One region of the Kribbella sp. NPDC104218 genome, then DNA from elsewhere that is predicted to be linked to it. Evidence: riboswitches for the same ligand, from Rfam matches in the RefSeq annotation. Region 1 holds a riboswitch; each other region holds the start of a gene.
What was found. Region 1 has a riboswitch for cobalamin ahead of ACZ6ZD_RS25270 (prenyltransferase/squalene oxidase repeat-containing protein). Riboswitches for the same ligand answer to the same signal wherever they lie in the genome.
Positions count from the first base shown of each region.

Region 2: it holds a riboswitch for cobalamin, as region 1 does, so the genes downstream of both, metE (5-methyltetrahydropteroyltriglutamate--homocysteine S-methyltransferase) here and ACZ6ZD_RS25270 (prenyltransferase/squalene oxidase repeat-containing protein) in region 1, are expected to answer to the same signal.
Region 3: it holds a riboswitch for cobalamin, as region 1 does, so the genes downstream of both, metE (5-methyltetrahydropteroyltriglutamate--homocysteine S-methyltransferase) here and ACZ6ZD_RS25270 (prenyltransferase/squalene oxidase repeat-containing protein) in region 1, are expected to answer to the same signal.
Region 4: it holds a riboswitch for cobalamin, as region 1 does, so the genes downstream of both, ACZ6ZD_RS11280 (ABC transporter substrate-binding protein) here and ACZ6ZD_RS25270 (prenyltransferase/squalene oxidase repeat-containing protein) in region 1, are expected to answer to the same signal.

Region 1 is NZ_JBVJMQ010000003.1:44,735-49,466, forward strand. Features, by position in the region: gene ACZ6ZD_RS25270 (prenyltransferase/squalene oxidase repeat-containing protein) at 1-1,539, opposite strand, end outside; cobalamin riboswitch at 1,650-1,801, opposite strand; gene ACZ6ZD_RS25275 (aminotransferase family protein) at 1,816-3,183, opposite strand; gene ACZ6ZD_RS25280 (aminotransferase class III-fold pyridoxal phosphate-dependent enzyme) at 3,188-4,507, opposite strand; gene ACZ6ZD_RS25285 (aldehyde dehydrogenase family protein) at 4,504-4,732, opposite strand, start outside.
Region 2 is NZ_JBVJMQ010000003.1:152,685-157,416, reverse strand. Features, by position in the region: gene ACZ6ZD_RS25730 (CoA-acylating methylmalonate-semialdehyde dehydrogenase) at 1-1,416, opposite strand, end outside; cobalamin riboswitch at 1,566-1,776, shown strand; gene metE (5-methyltetrahydropteroyltriglutamate--homocysteine S-methyltransferase) at 1,832-4,036, shown strand; gene ACZ6ZD_RS25720 (hypothetical protein) at 4,064-4,732, shown strand, end outside.
Region 3 is NZ_JBVJMQ010000003.1:707,649-712,380, reverse strand. Features, by position in the region: gene lexA (transcriptional repressor LexA) at 1-91, shown strand, start outside; gene metE (5-methyltetrahydropteroyltriglutamate--homocysteine S-methyltransferase) at 133-2,403, opposite strand; cobalamin riboswitch at 2,505-2,716, opposite strand; gene ACZ6ZD_RS28035 (heavy-metal-associated domain-containing protein) at 2,781-3,944, opposite strand; gene ACZ6ZD_RS28030 (cation diffusion facilitator family transporter) at 4,063-4,732, shown strand, end outside.
Region 4 is NZ_JBVJMQ010000001.1:2,376,754-2,381,485, forward strand. Features, by position in the region: gene ACZ6ZD_RS11270 (MFS transporter) at 1-1,087, shown strand, start outside; gene ACZ6ZD_RS11275 (hypothetical protein) at 1,101-2,045, shown strand; cobalamin riboswitch at 2,078-2,256, shown strand; gene ACZ6ZD_RS11280 (ABC transporter substrate-binding protein) at 2,280-3,305, shown strand; gene ACZ6ZD_RS11285 (FecCD family ABC transporter permease) at 3,302-4,306, shown strand; gene ACZ6ZD_RS11290 (FecCD family ABC transporter permease) at 4,327-4,732, shown strand, end outside.

The DNA.
Region 1 (4,732 bases):
GATGTGGTTCCCGCCGATCAGCTTGCTCTGCAGGTAGCTGACCGTGGCATCAGCCGACTTGGCCTGACCGATGGACGGCGGTGGCGGCGTCGCGCTCACGGTGGTCGGCGGCGGCGTGACCGAGACGGTCGTCGTGGACGACGGGCCAGGGATGTTGTTGGTGACGGTGGTCGTGGCGCGGGGGAGCGGCGGCGCGGTGACCTGCGTGACGACGATCCGCCGCTGCGTCACGGTCTGCCGGGGCAGCGGCGGCGGGCGCAGCGTGTTGGTCTTGGTGACGGTCGGGCCGGGCTTGGTGACCGTCGGGCCCGGTTTGGTGATCGTGGGGCCGGGTTTCGTGACGGTCGGGCCCGGGGTCGTCACGGTCGCCGTCGCGGTGATCGTGACGGTCGGCGTCGGGGTGGGGGACGGCGGGTTCGGGTCCGTCCAGGCGAGGTCGGCGAACGGGACCGGGGCGAACGCGAAGATCGCCTGCGGAGTGGCGCGCCGCCATTGGTCGATCCCGATGTCGATGCCGTCGCGCAACGCCTGGCCGAGCGACTCGGAGTTGTACGCGATCGCGCCGACGTGCGGGGCGGCAGGCGTGTTGCCCGCGTTCTCCGTGGTCAGCTGATGGCGGATCATCCAGCCCTCGGCCTTGCGGTACGCCTCGTACTCGCTGCCGGCGGCGAGGGTCTGCGCGATCAGGCCGGTGCTGTTGGAGTTCGACCCTTCGGTGGAGACGCCGCCGCCGAACGAGCCGTCCTCCTTCTGCACCGACTTGAGCCACTCGAGCCCCTTGCGGATCTCGTCGTCGACGCCGCCCATGCCGAAGTTCTGCGCGGTCATCAGCGCCTGCACGGCCATCGCCGTCCCGTCGCCGTCCGGCGCGCCGCCGCCCTCGTCACACGACTTCAGGTCGTTGTAGAACATCCGGAAGAAGCCCGCCGAGCACTGCTGGCGGATCAGGTAGTCGACCGCGTTCTGCGGGACGCCGCCCGCGCGCGCCAGGCCCATCACCGCGAGCGACTGGCTGAAGATGTTCGAGTCGTCGTTGCCGGTCTCCTTGTCGCGGATCCGGCCCTCCTCGACACCGGCGTCCGCTCCCGCGATCAGGTCGAGCGTCTCGCGGCGCATGTTGCGGCCGCCGAAGTTGCGGTAGTCCTTCCCCGCGGTCACCGCCGCCAGCAACACCTTCGCCGTCGCACCGGCGATCCGGGCATCCTCGTTCGGGTACCAGCTCGGGCCTGCGTAGTCCGGCACATGTGCAGCCACCGCCCCCACCACCTGAGCAATGACCTTCGGATCCGCCTCCGCCGCGATCAACGCCCACTGCGTGTCGATCGTCAGCCCCCAGTCCGGCCCCGAGAACCCGGGGATGGCCCCATCGACCAGCTGCCCACCCAACCAAGCCGCAGCCGAGGCTGCCTGCGTGGACGCCGCTGCCTCGGAGCGTTCGGAGGCGTTGGCGGTGGTTGCCAGTGTCGGAGTCAGCAGGAGCGCGGCTGCGACGAGGGCACCGACGCGTTGAACGAAGTACCGGGCTGGGCGGGTGCGCATGGGACCTGGATTCGGGCGGGTGGTCGCGCGCGTCGCCCAGGGGCCGGCAGGCCGGTTGGGATACAACCGGGTGCCGCCCGGACTCCGCCCGTAGACCACGACGGGTGGTGGAGTTCGCAGGCCCGGCGGTGAGGCATTCCGGCTCGCGGAGCTCGCGCTCCGCCTACGGTTGCGGGTCAGCGCCGGGTTTCGACCGGCTTCCCCCCACACGTCGGGTCGTGACAAGTCACGCTTTCCGGCGGCCACCGGAAAGTTGAAGAAATCTTACCTTGAATCTCAGTCATCCAGGACCTGATGGACGGCGGCGGCGCAGGCGCGAGCCAGTTCGCTGACCTGACCGGGCGTGATGACGAGCGGTGGCCCGAGGACGAGCAGGTCGCCGTTCGTCCCGTCGGCACATCCTGTCGAGTGGTAGAGCAGCACCCCCAGGTCCTTGGCCGCGGCGACCACCCGTTCGGCGACGCGCGCACTCCGTGAGAACGGCGTCAGATCGCCAGAGAGCGCTTTCGCACCCGTTCTCGGTCCGTCGTTCCGCTCCGCACCCGGCGGCGCGACCAGCTCGATCGCCTGGAGTAGCCCTCGTCCGCGAATATCGCCGACCGCCGGATGCCCGCCGAGCTCCGCACGCAGCTCGGCGGCAAGCTGAGCCCCGCGCTCGTCCGAAGCCTCCACAAGCCGCTCCCGCTGCAAGATCCGGAGTACGGCGAGACCGGCCGCAGCACCGACCACGTGATGCGAATAGGTGTAGCCATGCACGAACCCACCGGCCTGCACCGCGTCGTGCACCGCACCGCTGCACACCGTCAACCCCAACGGCCAATACCCCGACGCCGCGCCCTTCGCCGCGACCAGCAGATCCGGACGCACTCCCCAGTGATCGCACCCGAACCACCGCCCGGTCCGCCCGAACCCGGTCATCACCTCGTCCGCGATCACCAGGACGCCGTACTTCCGGCAAACCGCCGTGATCGCCGGCCAGTAATCGTCCGGCGGCACGCAGGCCCCGAGCGCCGCCCCCGCGATCGGCTCCGCGATGAACGCGGCCACGTTCGCCGGCCCCTGCGCGACGATCATCCGCTCCAGCGCCTCCGCATGCCGCACCCCGCAGCCCACCGGATGCGACTCCGGGAACGGGCAGCGGTACTCGTACGGCGACGTCGTGTGCACCGCCGACCCCAACCACGGCTGGTACGGCGCGCGCAGCCCGGCCCGCCCGGAGACGTCCAGCGCGCCGCGAGTATTGCCGTGGTACGCCCCGGTCCGCCCGATCACCACGGAACGGTCCTCGCCGCGCGCCAGGTGATACGCGCGAGCGAGCTTGAGAGCGGTCTCCACGGCCTCGCTGCCGCCCGAGACCGGGTAGATGTACGGGTCGTCGACCGGCAGCAGCGGGCCGAGCGCTTCGGCGTACTCGATCAGGCTCGCCGAGGTGAACGCCGTCCCGTGCGCGTAGGCGACCTGGCGGGCCTGCGCGGCGATCGCGTCGGCGACCTCCGCCGAGCCGTGCCCGACGCCGACCACGATCGCGCCACCGGCGCCGTCCAGGTAGCGGCGCCCGGTGGTGTCGAACAGTTCCGCCCCGTTGCCGCCGGCCACGACCGGGAGGTCGCGGCCGGCGGCCCGGGAGAAGACGGCGCCGGTCACTCGACTAGCCGGCGACCGCGGCCGCGAACAGCGAGAGCGCTCTCTGAGCTTCCTCGGCGGTGACCACGAGCGGCGGAGAAAGCCGGATAGCGCTCTCTCCGCACTCCAGCACCAGCAGCCCGCTCTCGAACGCGCGGCTCTGCACCGCCGCCGCCTGGTCCGCCGTGGCGAACTCGACGCCGATCATCAGCCCGACCCCGCGGACGTCGACGATCTTGTCCGGGTGCTCGGCCTGGATCTTCGTCAGTCCCTCGAGCAGCAGCTGCCCGACCTGGATCGCGTTCGCCATCAGCCCCTCGGACCGGATCACCTCGAGCGTCGCCAGCCCGGCCGCGCACGCGACCGGCGACCCGCCGTACGTCGAACCGTGCGCGCCGGCCGGCCAGCTCTCCATCAGCTCGGCCCGCGCCATGAACGCGCCCAGCGGCAGCCCGGACGCGAGCCCCTTCGCGCTGATCAGGATGTCCGGCTCGACGCCGGTGTGCTCGATCGCCCACATCTTGCCGGTCCGCCCGGCCCCGGACTGGACCTCGTCGGCGATCAGCAGGATCCCGTGCTGGTCGCACAGCTCGCGCAACCGCGCCATCCAGCCGGCCGGCGGGACCAGGTACCCGCCCTCACCCTGAATCGGCTCGACGAAGATCGCCGCCACCTCGTCCGGCGCGACCTCGTACCGGAAGAGCGTGTTCTCCAGGTGCTCGAACGTGCTGTCGTCGCCGTACGGCGCGTGCAGGACGCCGGGCAGCAGCGGCCCGAATCCCTTGTGGTACTTGGACTTCGATGCCGTCAGCGTCACCGCGCCCATCGTCCGGCCGTGGAACGCGCCGTAGAAGCTGATCACGTACGGGCGCTTGGTCGCATAGCGAGCCAGCTTCAGCGCACCCTCGACCGCCTCGGCGCCGGAGTTCGACAAGAAGACCCGCACCGGGCCGCTCATCGGCGCGGTCTCGGCCAGGGCCGCGCACATCTGGCTGTAGATCGGCAGGAAGAAGTCACTCGCCGAGTAGTGCAGCAGCTCGGCGGCCTGCTCCTGCACCGCGGCGACGACCGTCGGGTGACAGTGCCCCGTCGAGTTCACCGCGATCCCGGCGTTGAAGTCGAGGAAGAGGTTGCCGTCGGCATCCTCGATCACGCAGCCGTGACCGCGCCGCGGAGCCAGCGGGTACGCGCGCGGCAGCGACCGGCTCGTGATCGCGAGATCGCGCTCCACGACGGCGCTCGACAGCGGGCCGGGGATCGCGGTCCGAAGGTCCGGCACCGGCCGCTCCCGCAGCCACTCGGGGACGGACCGCTCGGCCGGGGTCGTCGGGATCGTCTGGGTCATCGGGCCACCACCGTTCGGGACTGCTCGCGAAGGAACTGCTGGACGTAGTACAGGCCGCCACCGGCCTTGCCGGAGCTGCCGGAACCCTTCCAGCCGCCGAAGGGCTGGACGCCGGGCCAGGCGCCGGTGGTCGCACCGGCCGCGCGGTTGACGTAGACGACACCCGCCTCGATCCGGTTCAGGAAGTCGTCGACCTCGGCGTCGTCGGCCGAGAAGAAGCCGGCC
Region 2 (4,732 bases), 110 kb from region 1:
GAAGCGCACCGCGTCGGGTCCGTGCTGGTTCAGGTCGCCGAAACCGGACCGCTTCCAGCCGCCGAACGTGTGGTACGCGATCGGTACCGGGATCGGGACGTTGACCCCGACCATGCCGGTGTTCACGCGGGCGGTGAAGTCGCGAGCGGTGTCGCCGTCGCGGGTGAAGATCGCGACGCCGTTGCCGTACTCGTGCTCACTCGGCAGCCGCAGCGCCTCGGCGTAGTCCCGCGCGCGGACGATCGACAGCACCGGGCCGAAGATCTCCTCGCGGTAGATCCGCATCTCGGGCCGCACGTGGTCGAACAGGCAGCCGCCGAGGAAGAACCCGTTCTCGTAGCCGGGCACGGTGAGCTCCCGGCCGTCGACGACCAGCTCCGCGCCTTCGGCGACACCGGCCTCGACATACGCGCGGACCCGGTCGACGGCCTCGGCCGTGACCAGCGGGCCGAAGTCCGCGGTCTCGTCGTGCGCGGCGCCGACCTTGAGCGACCGGACCCGTTCGGCCAGCTTGGCGACCAGCGCGTCGGCCGTCGCCTCGCCGACCGGGACGGCGACCGAGATCGCCATACAGCGCTCTCCCGCCGAGCCGTACCCCGCTCCGATCAGCGCGTCGGCGACCTGATCGAGGTCGGCGTCCGGCATCACGATCAGGTGGTTCTTCGCGCCGCCGAAGCACTGCGCGCGTTTTCCGTGCGCGGCCGCGGTCGAGTAGACGTACTGCGCGATGTCGGACGAGCCCACGAACCCGACGGCCTCGACGAGCGGATCGGTCAGCAACGCGTCGACCGCGACCTTGTCGCCGTTCACGACCGAGAAGACGCCCGGCGGCAGACCGGCCTCGGCGAACAGCTCGGCCAGCCGCAGCGGCACCGACGGGTCGCGTTCGGAGGGCTTGAGCACGAAGGCGTTACCGCAGGCGATGGCCGGCGCGGCCTTCCAGAGCGGGATCATCGCTGGGAAGTTGAACGGCGTGATGCCGGCCACCACGCCGAGCGGCTGCCGCATCGAGTAGACGTCGATCCCGGTCCCGGCGCTGTCGCTGAACTCGCCCTTGAGCAGGTGCGGGATCCCGATCGCGAACTCCACGACCTCCAGGCCGCGCTGGATGTCGCCGCGCGCGTCCGAGATCGTCTTGCCGTGTTCGGACGACAGCGTCCGGGCGAGCTCGTCCTCCTCGGCGCGGACCAGGTCGAGGAAGCGCATCAGCACCCGGGCCCGGCGCTGCGGGTTCCAGGCGGCCCACTCCTGCTGCGCGGCGGCGGCCGAGCGGACGACGTCCGCGACCTCGTCCGCCGAGGCGAGGGGGACCCGGGCCTGGACGGCGCCGGTGCTGGGGTCGAAGACGTCGGCGAAGCGTCCGGAGGTGCCCGGAACCGGTTTGCCGTCGAGGAAATGGTGGAGCTCAATGGTCATGGCTGACACCTTTCGCATGCGGGCAGGACGGACCGCCCGGGTACGCGGTGGCGTGCCGGTCGATCGCCTGGGGATGCCGCAAAAATATAGTAGGACGTCCAACTATGTCGAGGATGGACAGACATGGCGCACGTCACTGCGCGGCCGCATAGGCTGGTGGGGCATGTGGTTCGGCCCGTCCGCCAGGCGGGTCGTCGTAAGAGGGAACCCGGTGCGAATCCGGGACTGCCCCGCAGCGGTGAGTGGGAACGAACGCCGTCATCGAGCACTGGGTCAACGGCCTGGGAAGCGACGGCCAGTAGGGGTCCGCGTCTGGACACGCCCACGAGTCCGAAGACCTGCCACTGCCCACGGACGCGCGGCGTCCGTGGTCCTCCGGTGACCGCGTGGGACGGTCAGTCGAAAGGCAGCACCCTTGACACTCAGCACTGTCCACGGCTGGCCCCGCCAAGGGCCGAACCGCGAGCTGAAGAAGGCCGTCGAAGGCCACTGGCAGGGCGCCGTCAGCGCCGCGGAGCTGCACGCCACCGGCGCCGCCCTGCGCGCCGCGAGCCGGCGGCAGCTGATCGCGGACGGCGTCGGCGAGGTCCCGACCGGCGACTTCTCGTACTACGACCACGTCCTCGACACGACCGTCATGGTCGGCGCGATCCCCGACCGGTACCGCGGCGGTGACCCGTACTTCGCGATGGCCCGCGGCACGCAGGACGTCGCGCCGCTCCAGCTGACCAAATGGTTCGATACCAACTACCACTACCTCGTCCCGGAGCTCGGCCCGGACACCGTGTTCGCCGCCGACGCGAGCAAACAGGTCGGTGAGCTGAAGGAGGCGCTGGCCAGCGGGCTGACCGCGCGGCCGGTGCTGCTCGGTCCTCTCACCTACTTGCTGCTGGCCCGGCCTGGGGCGCTCGACCTCCTCGACCGGCTGCTGCCCGTCTATGCCGAGGTTCTCGCCGAGCTGCGCGCCGCGGGCGCCGAGTGGGTCCAGCTGGACGAACCGGCGCTCGTCCAGGACCGGTCCGCCGCGGAGCTCGCCGCGGTCGAGCACGCGTACCGCTTCCTCGGCGGCCTGACCGACCGGCCGCAGTTGCTGGTCGCGTCGTACTTCGGCCGACTCGGCGAATCGCTTCCGGTACTCGCCAACTCGCCGATCGACGGCCTGGCCCTCGACTTCACCGCAGCCGGTGCCCTCGCCGAGCTGGGCCCGCTGCCCGGCAAGCGCCTGGTCGCGGGTGTGGTCGACGGGCGCAACATCTGGGCCAACGACCTGGCGAAGTCGCTGAGCACGCTGCAGCGCCTGTCCCGGCTGACCGATCGGCTCGACGTGTCGACGTCCTGCTCACTGCTGCACGTGCCGCTCGATCTGGACGCCGAGCCCGAGCTCGACCCCGAAGTCCGGCCATGGCTCGCCTTCGCCCGGCAGAAGGTCCGCGAGCTCGCGATCCTCCGGCGCGGCCTGCTCGACGGCGCCGACGCGATCGCGGGTGAGCTCGCCGCCAATCAGGCGGCCTACCGCGCCCGGCGGCGCTCCCCGCTCACCAACAAGGCGCACGTGAGCTCGCGGACGGCGTCCATCCGGCCGGCGGACCTGCGCCGCGCGACGCCGTACGCCGAACGCCGCGCGGCCCAGCAGACCGCGCTCGCGCTCCCCTTGCTCCCGACCACCACGGTCGGCTCGTTCCCGCAGACCGACGAGTTGCGCGGCGCCCGGGCCGCGCTCGGCCAACCGGCGTACGACGAACGGATCGCGCGCGAGATCGGCGACATCCTCGCGTTCCAGGAGGAGATCGGCCTCGACGTGCTCGTGCACGGCGAGCCGGAGCGCGATGATCTCGTCCGCTATCTCGCCGAGCCGTTGTCGGGTTTCGTGACCACGCAGAACGGCTGGGTGCAGTCGTACGGGACGCGGTACGTGCGGCCGCCGATCCTGGCCGGCGACGTGTACCGGAGTACGCAGATCAACTACCGCTGGACGACGTACGCGAAGGCCCATTCGGGCAAGCCGGTGAAGGGGCTGCTGACCGGTCCGGTGACGATGCTGAACCGGTCGTTCGTCCGCGACGACCAGCCCCGCGCCGAGACCGCGCGCCAGGTCGCGCTGGCGCTGCGCGACGAGGTGGTCGACCTCGAGATCACCGGCATCCCGATCATCCAGGTCGACGAGCCGGGGTTGCGCGAGGGGCTGCCGCTGCGCCGGGCCGACCGTCCCGCCTACCTGCAGTGGGCGGCCGAGGCGTTCCGGCTGACAACCAGCCGGGTGCGCGCGACGACGCAGATCCACACCCACATGTGTTACGCCGATTTCAGCGACATCCTGCCGGCGATCCGCGACCTCGACGCCGATGTGATCAGCCTGGAGGCGGCCCGATCCCACCTCGCGATCGCCGACGTCCTGGACGGTTCCCGAGCCGTCGGGCTCGGCGTGTACGACGTCCATTCGCCGCGCGTCCCGAGTACCGAGGAGATCGTCGCGCTGCTCCGGACCGCTCTGACCGTCGTCCCCGCGGACCGGCTCTGGGTCACGCCGGACTGCGGGCTGAAGACCCGCGCCTGGCCCGAGGTCACCCAGGCCCTGACCAACCTCGTTGCCGCCGCGCGCCTCCTGCGCGCGGAGCTGTAACCGCCCAACCGAAAGGCTCATCCGTCCATGAGATTCCGCCCGCTCATCAGTTCGCTGCTCGTTCTCACCGCCGGGGTCGCGATCCCGGCGGCCACCGCCGCCGCCCATTCGGCCAAGCCGGCCGCCGCCTCCGGCTGGCTGGCTCGCCAGCTCGTCGACGGCGAGCGGTTCGAGGCCGACTTCGGCGGCGAGAAGTTCCCCGACCAGGGGCTCACGATCGACGCCGTCCTCGCCTTCGCCGCGACCAAGTCGTCCGGGACGAACGCCGCCAAGGCGACCACCTGGCTCGCCCGGCCGGAGATCCTGTCCGGCTACGTCGGCGACGGCGTCGACGAGTCGTACGCCGGCGGCACCGCGAAGCTCACGCTCGCCGCGCAGGTCCGCGGGCTCAACCCCGCGACCTTCGGCGGCGTCGACCTGCCGGCCCGGCTGCGCGCGCTCGTCACGCCGTCCGGCCGGATCTCGGACAAGTCGGCGTTCGGCGACTACAGCAACGCCTTCTCGCAGTCGCTCGGCATCATCGCCCTCAAGCGGACGCCGGGCGGCGTACCGGCGGCCGCGGTGAACTTCGCCGTCAGCACCCAATGCGCGGACGGCGGCTTCCCGATCGTCTTCGGGACGACGCCCTGCGTCAGCGACACCGACGCCACCGCGATGGTGGTCCAGGCGCTGCTCGCCACCCGCCGGTACGCCGAT
Region 3 (4,732 bases), 660 kb from region 1:
CCTCGAGCCGCGCAACCCCGCCTACTCCGTCATCGACGGAGACAACGCCACGATTCTCGGCGTCGTGGTCAGCGTCCTTCGCAGCGTCTGAACACCTGAGCCCACCCCCAGCCGGGGGTGGGCTCAGGTCTGTCAGCTGCGCTGGCGAGCTGCCTCGGCGGCGGCTACCAAGGTGCGGAGAGCGGGGTCCACCTCGGCGTAACCACGCGTCTTGAGGCCGCAGTCGGGGTTGACCCACAGGCGAGCGGCGGGGATGGAGCTGAGAGCGGCGTCGAGGAGGGCCTGGGTTTCGGCCAGATCCGGGACGCGGGGCGAGTGGATGTCGTAGACGCCCGGACCGACACCGCGCTGGAAGCCGATGTCGGCCAGATCGGCGAGCACCTCCATCCGCGAGCGAGCCGCCTCGATCGTGGTGACGTCGGCGTCCAGCCCGTCGATGCCGGCGATGACGGCGCCGAACTCGGAGTAGCAGAGGTGCGTGTGGATCTGCACGTCGGCCGGCGCCCCGCCGGTCGCGAGCCGGAACGATCCGACCGACCACTCCAGGTATGCCTTGTGATCCGCCTCCCGCAGCGGGAGCAGCTCACGCAGGGCCGGCTCGTCGACCTGGACGATCCGGATCCCCGCCGCGACCAGGTCCGCGATCTCGTCGCGCAGCGCGAGCGCCACCTGGTCGGCCGTGACGCCGAGCGGCTGGTCGTCGCGCACGAAGCTCCACGCGAGCATCGTCACCGGCCCGGTCAGCATCCCCTTCACCGGTCGCGGCGTGAGCGACTGCGCGTACGCCGCCCACTCCGTCGTCATCGGCCGCGGCCGCGACACATCGCCGTACAGGATCGGCGGTCGCACGCACCGGCTCCCGTACGACTGCACCCAGCCGAGCTCGGTCGCCGCGTAGCCGTCGAGCTGTTCGGCGAAGTACTGGACCATGTCGTTGCGTTCGGGCTCACCGTGGACGAGTACGTCCAGCCCGATCTCCTCCTGGAGAGCGATCACTCGCCCGATCTCGGCCCGCATCCGCTCGTCGTACTCCGCCGCCGTGATCGCGCCGGTCCGCAGCTCGGCCCGGGCCTTGCGGACGTCGCCTGTCTGCGGGAACGACCCGATCGTCGTCGTCGCCAACGGCGGCAGGTCCAGCGTTTCCTGAGCCAGAGAGCGCTCCCCGTACGGCGCTCGCAGCCGATCCGCCGCCTGCAGCGCCGCGACCCGAGCCTGCACCGCCGCGTCCGCGCCGAACTCGACCGCGGACGGGACCCCGTCCGCCGGGCGCCGAGCGACATCCGCGAGGACGCCGTCGTCCGTGCGCAGCGCCCGGCCGAGCAGCACGACCTCGTCCACCTTCTGCCGTGCGAAGGCCAGCCGCTCCCGGACCCGCGGGTCCAGCTCGGCTTCGACGTCCACGTCGTACGGCACGTGCAGCAGCGAGCTCGACGTCGAGATCACCAGCTCGCCGACCGCCCCGAGCAGCACGGCGGCGCGAGAGAGCGCTCCCCCGAGATCTCCCCGCCAGACGTTCCGCCCGTCGATCAATCCGGCGTACAGCGTCTTGCGCTGGAACGCCGGCAGCGCGGCGATCCGGTCCACCAGCCCCGGCGCGGAGACCAGGTCGACCCCGATCCCCTCGACATCTGTTGCCGCCAGCAACGGCAGGGCCGCACCCGGGTCGCCGAAGTACGTGGTTACGACCAGCTTCGGCCGGTTCGGCAGCGCCGCCAACCGCTGGTACGTCGACTCCAGCAGGGCCAGCTCATCGTCCGTCCGGTCCTGGACGTAGGCCGGCTCGTCGAGCTGCACCCACTCCGCTCCGGCGTCGGCCAGCTGGCCGAGCAGCTCGGCGTACACCTCGACCAGCCGGTCGGCGAGCGCGATCGGCTCGAAGTCGGCCCCAGCCGCCGCGGACGGCTTGGACAGCAGCAGGAAGGTCAGCGGGCCGATGAAGACCGGCCGTGCGGTCACCCCGAGCGCCTTGGCCTCCGCCAGGTCACCCAGCGGCTTACTCGCATCAAGCGCGAACGACGTCGTCTCGTCCAGTTCCGGAACCAGGTAGTGGTAGTTCGTGTCGAACCACTTCGTCAGCTCCAGCGCGCCGATCTCGTCGCGCCCGCGGGCCATCGCGAAAGCGGTATCGAGCGCGGACAGCCCCAGCTCGCGGTAGCGCGCCGGCACCGCGCCGACCAGCTGGATGTGGTCGAGCATCTGGTCGTAGTAGGCGAACGTGTTCGCCGGGACGGTGTCCAGACCCCGATCGGTCAGGTCGGTCCAGGTGTCGGCCCGCAACTGCCGGGCGACGGCTGCCAGCTCATCGGCGCCGAGCTTGCCGGCCCAGTACTTCTCGACGGCGTGCTTGAGCTCGCGGCGCGGCCCGATCCTCGGGTAGCCCAGCACAGTGGTCGCAGTGTTCACGTCTCTCTCCTCGCGAGCGTGTCAAGGGACCGTTCGCGGGCAGAGCTCGGCCGCTGGTGCGGGCGAGCCCTCCCACGAGGCTCCGATCCCCCGTACGCCGGACGGCGCACGGACCGATGGCAGGTCTTCGGACTCACGAGCGAGCCGGCCGGAGCCGGCGCCTACTGGCCGTCGCTTCCCAGATCGGCTGATCCAGTGCTGATGACGGCGGTCGTTCCCGTATACCGCTGCGGGGCAGTCCCGGATTCGCACCGGGTTCCCTCTTGCCTCGTCCCGGCCGGAGCCGGGACGAACCATCGATACCCCGACCCTACCGCCGCCGGACCGCCGCGGCCGTGGCTTGTCTCACGTCAGGGAGCGCTCTCTCGCGAGCTTTCTCAGTCCTGCAGCGGGACGACGGTGTACCCGCGCGCCCGGATCGCCTCGAACCCGCGTTCGCGCACCTCGGCGGACGGGAACACCGCGACCACCTTCTTGGTCACCAGGTCGAACTCCGGCGGCTCGACGCCGAGCTCGCCGAGCACCTTCGTGATCGTCCGCGTGCAGTGGCTGCAGGTCATGTCGGGCACCTCGAACACCTCCGCGTCGGCGCTCGGCAGCGCCGCCGGATGCTCCACCACCGCCGGCGCGACCTCGACCCGGTCGAGCAGCCGGACGAAGGTCTCCACGAACGTGTCGGCGACCACGGCCAGCACGCTGGCCCGGCCGCCGTCGTACAGCTGTGGCGTGCGGGCGAGACAACGCGGTCGCTCGCCGGGCGCTAGGCGGCTGTACTGGACGGCGCTCGGCAGCGGCTCCAGCTCCGTATCCTGCGCCCGCGCGAGCTGGGCGTCCTTCATGGCGCGGAGGGCGACAACCGTGTCGACCGAGTACCGGACGCGGCCGGCGAAGGTGAGAAAGGACGCCGGGATCATGCCGCGCCGGTACGTCGACGCCTGCAGACCCCAGTACCAAGTCGTCGCGACGGAGTCGAAGATCGCGCTCTCCGCGATCCCGCGAGCGAACTCGGCCGCATCGCCGTACGGCGTCTGCGCGACCAGGAACGCATGCTGGACGAGCGTGCGCGCCGCCGCGTCCACCCCGGTCCGGAACACCTCCAGCGCCGTCCGGTCGGTGGTTGTTGCCGCCAGCAACTTGATCGCGCTCTCCGGCAGCTCTGCGGTCCGGCGCTGGAGCTCGGAGTCGGCCGCCAGCCGGGCCCACAGCTCGAGCGTCGCCTCCCGCGCGACGACCGGGACGACGGCGCCGAGCGGGCCGGTGTGCGCGACGTTCACGATCCCGCGGCTGTCGCGCCAAGTGATCCGGTGCTCGGCCGACGTCACCAGGTACGGCGGGCAGGGCGCCATCGACCGCGTCACGTAGTCCAGCTGAGCCGCGCTCAGGTGACCGCCGAGCACGCGAGCGACCGGCTCCTCGCGGTACTCGATCCGCCGGGGCTCGGCGTCCTCCCCGGCGTTCTGCAGCAGGCCGGGTACGGCGAGCTCGAAGAGGATGCGTGCAACCTCGGACCGATCGTCCGAGAGACGTGGTTCAGCGGTCATCGGCGCCTCCCGGGACTCCAACGGCACCACCGAGTCTAGGAAGCGGCGCGGACCGCGGCACGGTTACGCGGCGTGTCCGGTCCACAAGTGGCGGCGGGACACGGACTACTGTCGTCGCGTGAGCACAGCGACCGCGGACGGCGAGACCAGCGAGAGTCTGCTCACCGTGATCGTGGCGCTCACCGCGAACGTCCTGATCGCCGTCGCGAAGTCGGTCGTCGCCGCCATCACCGGCTCCGCATCGATGGTCGCCGAGGCAGCGCACTCCTGGGCCGACGCCGGGAACGAGGTCTTCCTGCTGATCGGCGAGCGGCGGGCCGGCAAGCCGGCCGATGCCAGCCACCCGCTCGGCTACGGCCGGATCGGCTACATCTGGTCGATGTTCGCCGCGTTCGGCCTGTTCACGGTCGGCGCCGCGGTCTCGATCTGGCACGGGATCCAGTCACTGCGCAACGGCGAGGCCGAAGAGGCGTCGTACACCTGGGCGTACGCCGTCCTCGGCGTCTCCTTCGTCCTCGAAGGGATCTCGTTCGCGCAGGCGCTGCGGCAGACCCGGTCGGCCGCGTCGCTGCGGCACGTCCGGCCGCTGCACTACGTGAAGACGACGTCCAACCCGATTCTGCGCGCGGTCTTCGTCGAGGACCTGGTCGCGCTGATCGGGATCGTCGTCGCCGCCCTCGGCATCTTCCTGCACCAGCTCACCGGCAACGCCGCCTGGGACGCGATCGGCTCGACCGTCGTCGGCCTGCTGCTCGGCTTCGTCGCGCTCTTCCTGATCAGCCGCAACA
Region 4 (4,732 bases), on a different contig from region 1:
CGTTTTCGGCCTGTACGGCGGCGCGCTCGCCGATCACGTCGACCGGCGGAAGATGCTGATCGGCACCGGTCTCGCGCAGGTCGTCGTCTGCGCCGTCCTGCTCGCGAACGCGCTGCTGGCCGATCCGCAGCTCTGGGTGATCTACGTCTGCGGCGCGCTGAACGCGATCGCCGCCTCCCTGCAGCGGCCGAGCCGGGACGCGCTGTTCCCCCGCGTGGTCAAGCATGCCGAGCTGCCCGCGGCCGTCGCGCTGAACGCGTTGACGCTGCAGGCCGGTCAGCTGGTCGGTCCCGCGCTCGGCGGCGTCCTGATCGGCACGGCCGGCGTGGTCTGGGCGTTCGGGATCGAGCTGGTCGCGCTCGCGATCGCCACCGTGTTGTACATGGGCCTCAAGCCCTACCGCGTCGGGGAGCATTCGCAACCACCGTCGTTACGGGTGATCGGGCAGGGCATCCAGTACGCCGCCCGCCGGAAGGATCTGCTCGGGACTTACGTCGTCGACATGGTCGGGATGTTCATGGCGATGCCGATCGTGCTGTTCCCGGCGTTCGCGACCGAGGTGCTGAAACAGCCGAAGCTGCTCGGGCTGCTCTACAGCGCGGAGGCGGTCGGCGCGTTGCTGGCGACGCTGAGCAGCGGCTGGACGCAGCGCGTTCATCACCACGGCCGAGCAGTCGTGCTGGCAGCGATCTGTTGGGGTGCGGCGATCGGCATCGCCGGGCTGGCGCCGAACATCTGGTTCGCGCTGGTCTTCCTGGCGCTGGCCGGCGCGTCCGACATGGTGTCCGGCCTCTTCCGGTCGGTGATCTGGAACCAGACGATTCCGGACGAGATGCGCGGTCGACTGGCCGGCATCGAGATGCTCTCCTACATGCTCGGCCCGCTGGGCGGCCAGAGCCGGTCCGGTCTGGTCGCTGACCTGACCACCGTGCGGACGTCGATCGTCAGCGGCGGCATCCTCTGCGTCGCCGGAGTCGCTGCCACTGCTGCTGCCTTACGCGACTTCTGGCGGTACGACGCGCGCACCGACGAGCACGCCGTCCGGGAACGCGAGCTGCGCGCCGCCGGAGAGGCGAACGAAGCGTAGGCTTTGTTGCACCATGCGTATCCGTCCGGCAGTTCCGTTCGTGTTGCTCGCAGTGGTCGCCGCTGGCTGTGGTGGCCCTGGCCAGGAGACGGCGCCGAGCGTGCCGCCGCTGGTGTCGGTGCCGACGACGCCGAGCCAGACTCCGACTGAGACTCCGTCGACGCCGCCGTCCGCGAAGGTTGCCGACACGCTCTGCGTGCGGATGGATCAGGCGCTGGTGCAGTCGACGCTCTCGGTGCCGCTGGTGGAGATCCAGCCGAAGCCGGTGCCGGCCGAGTTCGGCGTACCGATCACGTACGACGTCTGTCAGCTCCAGCTGAGCCAGCTGCCGAACGGGCCGGTCCTGCGGGTCGGGGTGTCGCTGCAGCTGGCGACGAAGTCGACGTTGGCTCAGCAGCAGAAGGCGTTGAAGGGGCAGCCCGCGGCCGTCGGCGAAGGCGGTTTCGGGACCGCGACGTCCGTGGTGTTCCTGTTCCGGGGGCGGCTCTACAAGGTCGCTGGGCCCAAGGCGACGCTGGCGCAGTACGTCGTCCTCGCGCAGGACGTCGTCCGGCAGGTGCCGGGCGTGCCGGATCCGGAGCCGATGATCGTCCGGGACGGCTGCGAGCGTGGGACTGCGGCCGTGGCCAAGGTCATGGGTGCGCAGGCGACGTACCGGCGGGACGGCGAGAACGAGCGTGGCGACCTGGTCTGCGGCTGGGTGTCCACGAACGGCGTGCTGACGACGTCGGCTCGGCGTACATCGCAGGCGATAGCGCTGATGACTGCCTTCCGGAAGCTGCCGACCGCGCAAACCATCCCGCTCGGCGAGGAGGCGTACGTCGACTCCGCTACCGGGCGGACCAGCATCCGGTTCGGCGAGGACAAGTTGGTCGATCTGGTGCCGCTGCCGGCCCGCGCGGTGGACCCGGACGCGATGACCCAGCTGGCGTTGGCAGTAGCCCGGTTGTACCGCTGACCACACTTCGGCGTGCGACCGCGTCGCGGGTGTTACTGTGGCGCCGCCGTGGTGTACGGGAAGCCGGTGCGGTACCGGCGCGGCCCTCGCCACTGTGATCGGGAGTTGACCGACCGTTCCCTTCGGGGAGGTCACTGGTGCTTGCTGGGAAGACCAGGTCGGTGAACGCAGTCCCGTCAGCCAGGAGACCGGCCACGGCATGATCCGTCCACGAGGTGCTGGAGGAGCGGTTCCGTGCTGCGTACATCCGTCATGTCGGTTGTGTTGCTGGGTCTGGTGGCCGGGTGTGGCAGTTCGGCGACTGCCGACGCCCCTGGCCCGGGCGCGACGACTGTGAAGAACTGCGGGATCGACGTCACCGTCGACGGCCCGCCGAAGCGGGTGTTCGCGGCGTACCAGCCCGCGATCGAGATGGCCCACGCGCTGGGGATCTCGGACCGCCTGGTCGGTACGGCGTACCTGGACTCCGAGGTGCTGCCGGAGTACGCCGATGCGCAGTCCAAGGCGAAGTACTACAAGAATCTGCCCAGCCGTGAGGAGCTGCTCGCCGCGAACCCGGACTTCGTGCTCTCGGGGTTCAACGACGTGTTCAGCGCCGGCGGCGGTAGCGACGAGAGCTTCGGTAGCCGGAAGAGCCTGTCCGACCTCGGCGTCCGGACCTGGATCTTCAGCCCGCTCTGCCCGACCGCCGACGGCAAGGGCGACGAGGCGATCGACCCGGCCAGCGTCTCGATGAACAACGTGTACGCCGATCTGCGCGACCTGGGCAAGCTGTTCGGGGTCTCGGAGCGCGCGGAGCAGGTGATCGCCGATCAGGAGAAGCGCATCGCGGCGGTCGCGGCGAAGGTCAAGGACGCGCCGAAGCCGACGGTCGCGATCCTGCGGCCGGGGATGGAAGGCGGCGGGCTGACGGTGTCCGGCGGTCCGGACTTCGGGACCGTGCTGATCAAGCAGGCCGGCGGGGTGAACGCCTTCGCGGACCTGACGTCGAAGCGGAACGTGAAGGTCGGCGTCGAGGAGCTGATCAAGCGCAACCCGGACTACATCCTGATCAGCGGGTGCTGCGATGCCGCGCTGACGCCGGCGTCCTCGCAGCAAGAGGTGGCTCGGATTCTGGCGAATCCGGCGTACCAGAACCTGAAGGCGGTGCGGAACAAGCACGTGGTGCCGTGGCTGTTCGCGAACCACTCCGCCGGGGTGCGCGGCGCTTACACGACCGAGGACATCGCCAAGACCATTCACGCCGACCTGTTCAAATGATCAAGGGCGGCGGCTGGCGAGCGGCCGGGCTGCTGTTGTGCTGTGGAGTCCTCGCGGTGGCCGTGCTGCTGTCGCTCAGCGTCGGCAACCAATGGTTCGGCGCGCATGACGTCTATCTGGCCCTCGCGGATTTCAGCGGCAGCGACAACGATCGGGTGATCCGGTATCTGCGGGTGCCGCGGACCGTCGCGGGTCTGCTGGTCGGGGTGGCGCTCGGTTTGGCGGGCGCGCTGATGCAGGGCGTGACCCGGAATCCGCTGGCGGATCCGGGCATTCTCGGGGTGAACGCCGGTGCGGCGGTGGCGGTGGTCGGGGCGATCGGCGTCCTCGGGGTGACGAGTCTGACGGCGTACGTGTGGTTCGCGATGGGTGGCGCGTTGGTGGCGACCGTCGTGGTCTATCTGGTCGGCGCGATCGGGCGGGGCGGTGCGACGCCGGTGAAGCTGGCCTTGGCGGGTGCGGCGATCTCGGCGCTGCTCGGGTCGGTGACGTCGGCGATCACGCTGACGGATCTGTCGACGTTGAACGAGTTCCGGTTCTGGGTGGTCGGATCGCTGACGATGGCGTCCGGGCCGGTGGTCACGCAGGCAGTGCCGTTTGTTGCGGTGGGCATCTTGTTGGCCTTGGTGCTGGGGCGGTCGTTGAACCAGCTCGCGTTGGGGGACGAGCTGGCGCAGTCGTTGGGGACTCGGGTGCTGCTGGTGCGGGTCGTGGCCGGGCTGGCGGTGATGGTGCTGGCGGGGACGGCGACGGCGATCGCGGGGCCGATCGGGTTCGTGGGTCTCGCCGTACCGCATGTGGCGCGTAGCCTGGTAGGGGCGGACTATCGGTGGATTCTGCCGTGGTCGATGGTGCTGGCGCCGGCTCTGTTGCTGCTGGCGGACGTGGTTGGGCGCGTGGTGGTTCGGCCGGCGGAGTTGCAGGTGGGGATCATCACGGCGCTGATCGGGGCGCCGTTGTTCATCGCGCTGGTCCGGCGTCGGCGTACGGCGGAACTGTGAGAACCGTGCGGGTAGGGCCCGTGTCCACTCGGGTGGATGTCGCGAGTTTGGTGGGATCGATCGTCGCGTGGGTGCTCACGTTGGTGGTGGGCGCGGTGTCGTTGACGGTGGGGGACTACCGGATTCCGTTGCCGGTGGTGCTCGACACGTTGGCCGGACACGGGACGCTGATCCTGAACGACATCATCGTGAACAACCGGCTGCCGCGGGTGCTGGTCGGGATCGGCGTCGGTACGGCGTTCGCGGTGTCGGGGGCGATTTTCCAGCGGCTGGCGCGGAATCCGTTGGTGAGCCCGGATCTGATCGGGGTGAACGCCGGGGCCGCGTTGGCCGCCGTCCTGATGATCACGGTGTTCGGGAGTGGCTGGATCCCGGCCGGAGCGCTGGCGGGATCGTTGCTGTCGGCAATTGCTGTTTATCTGTTGG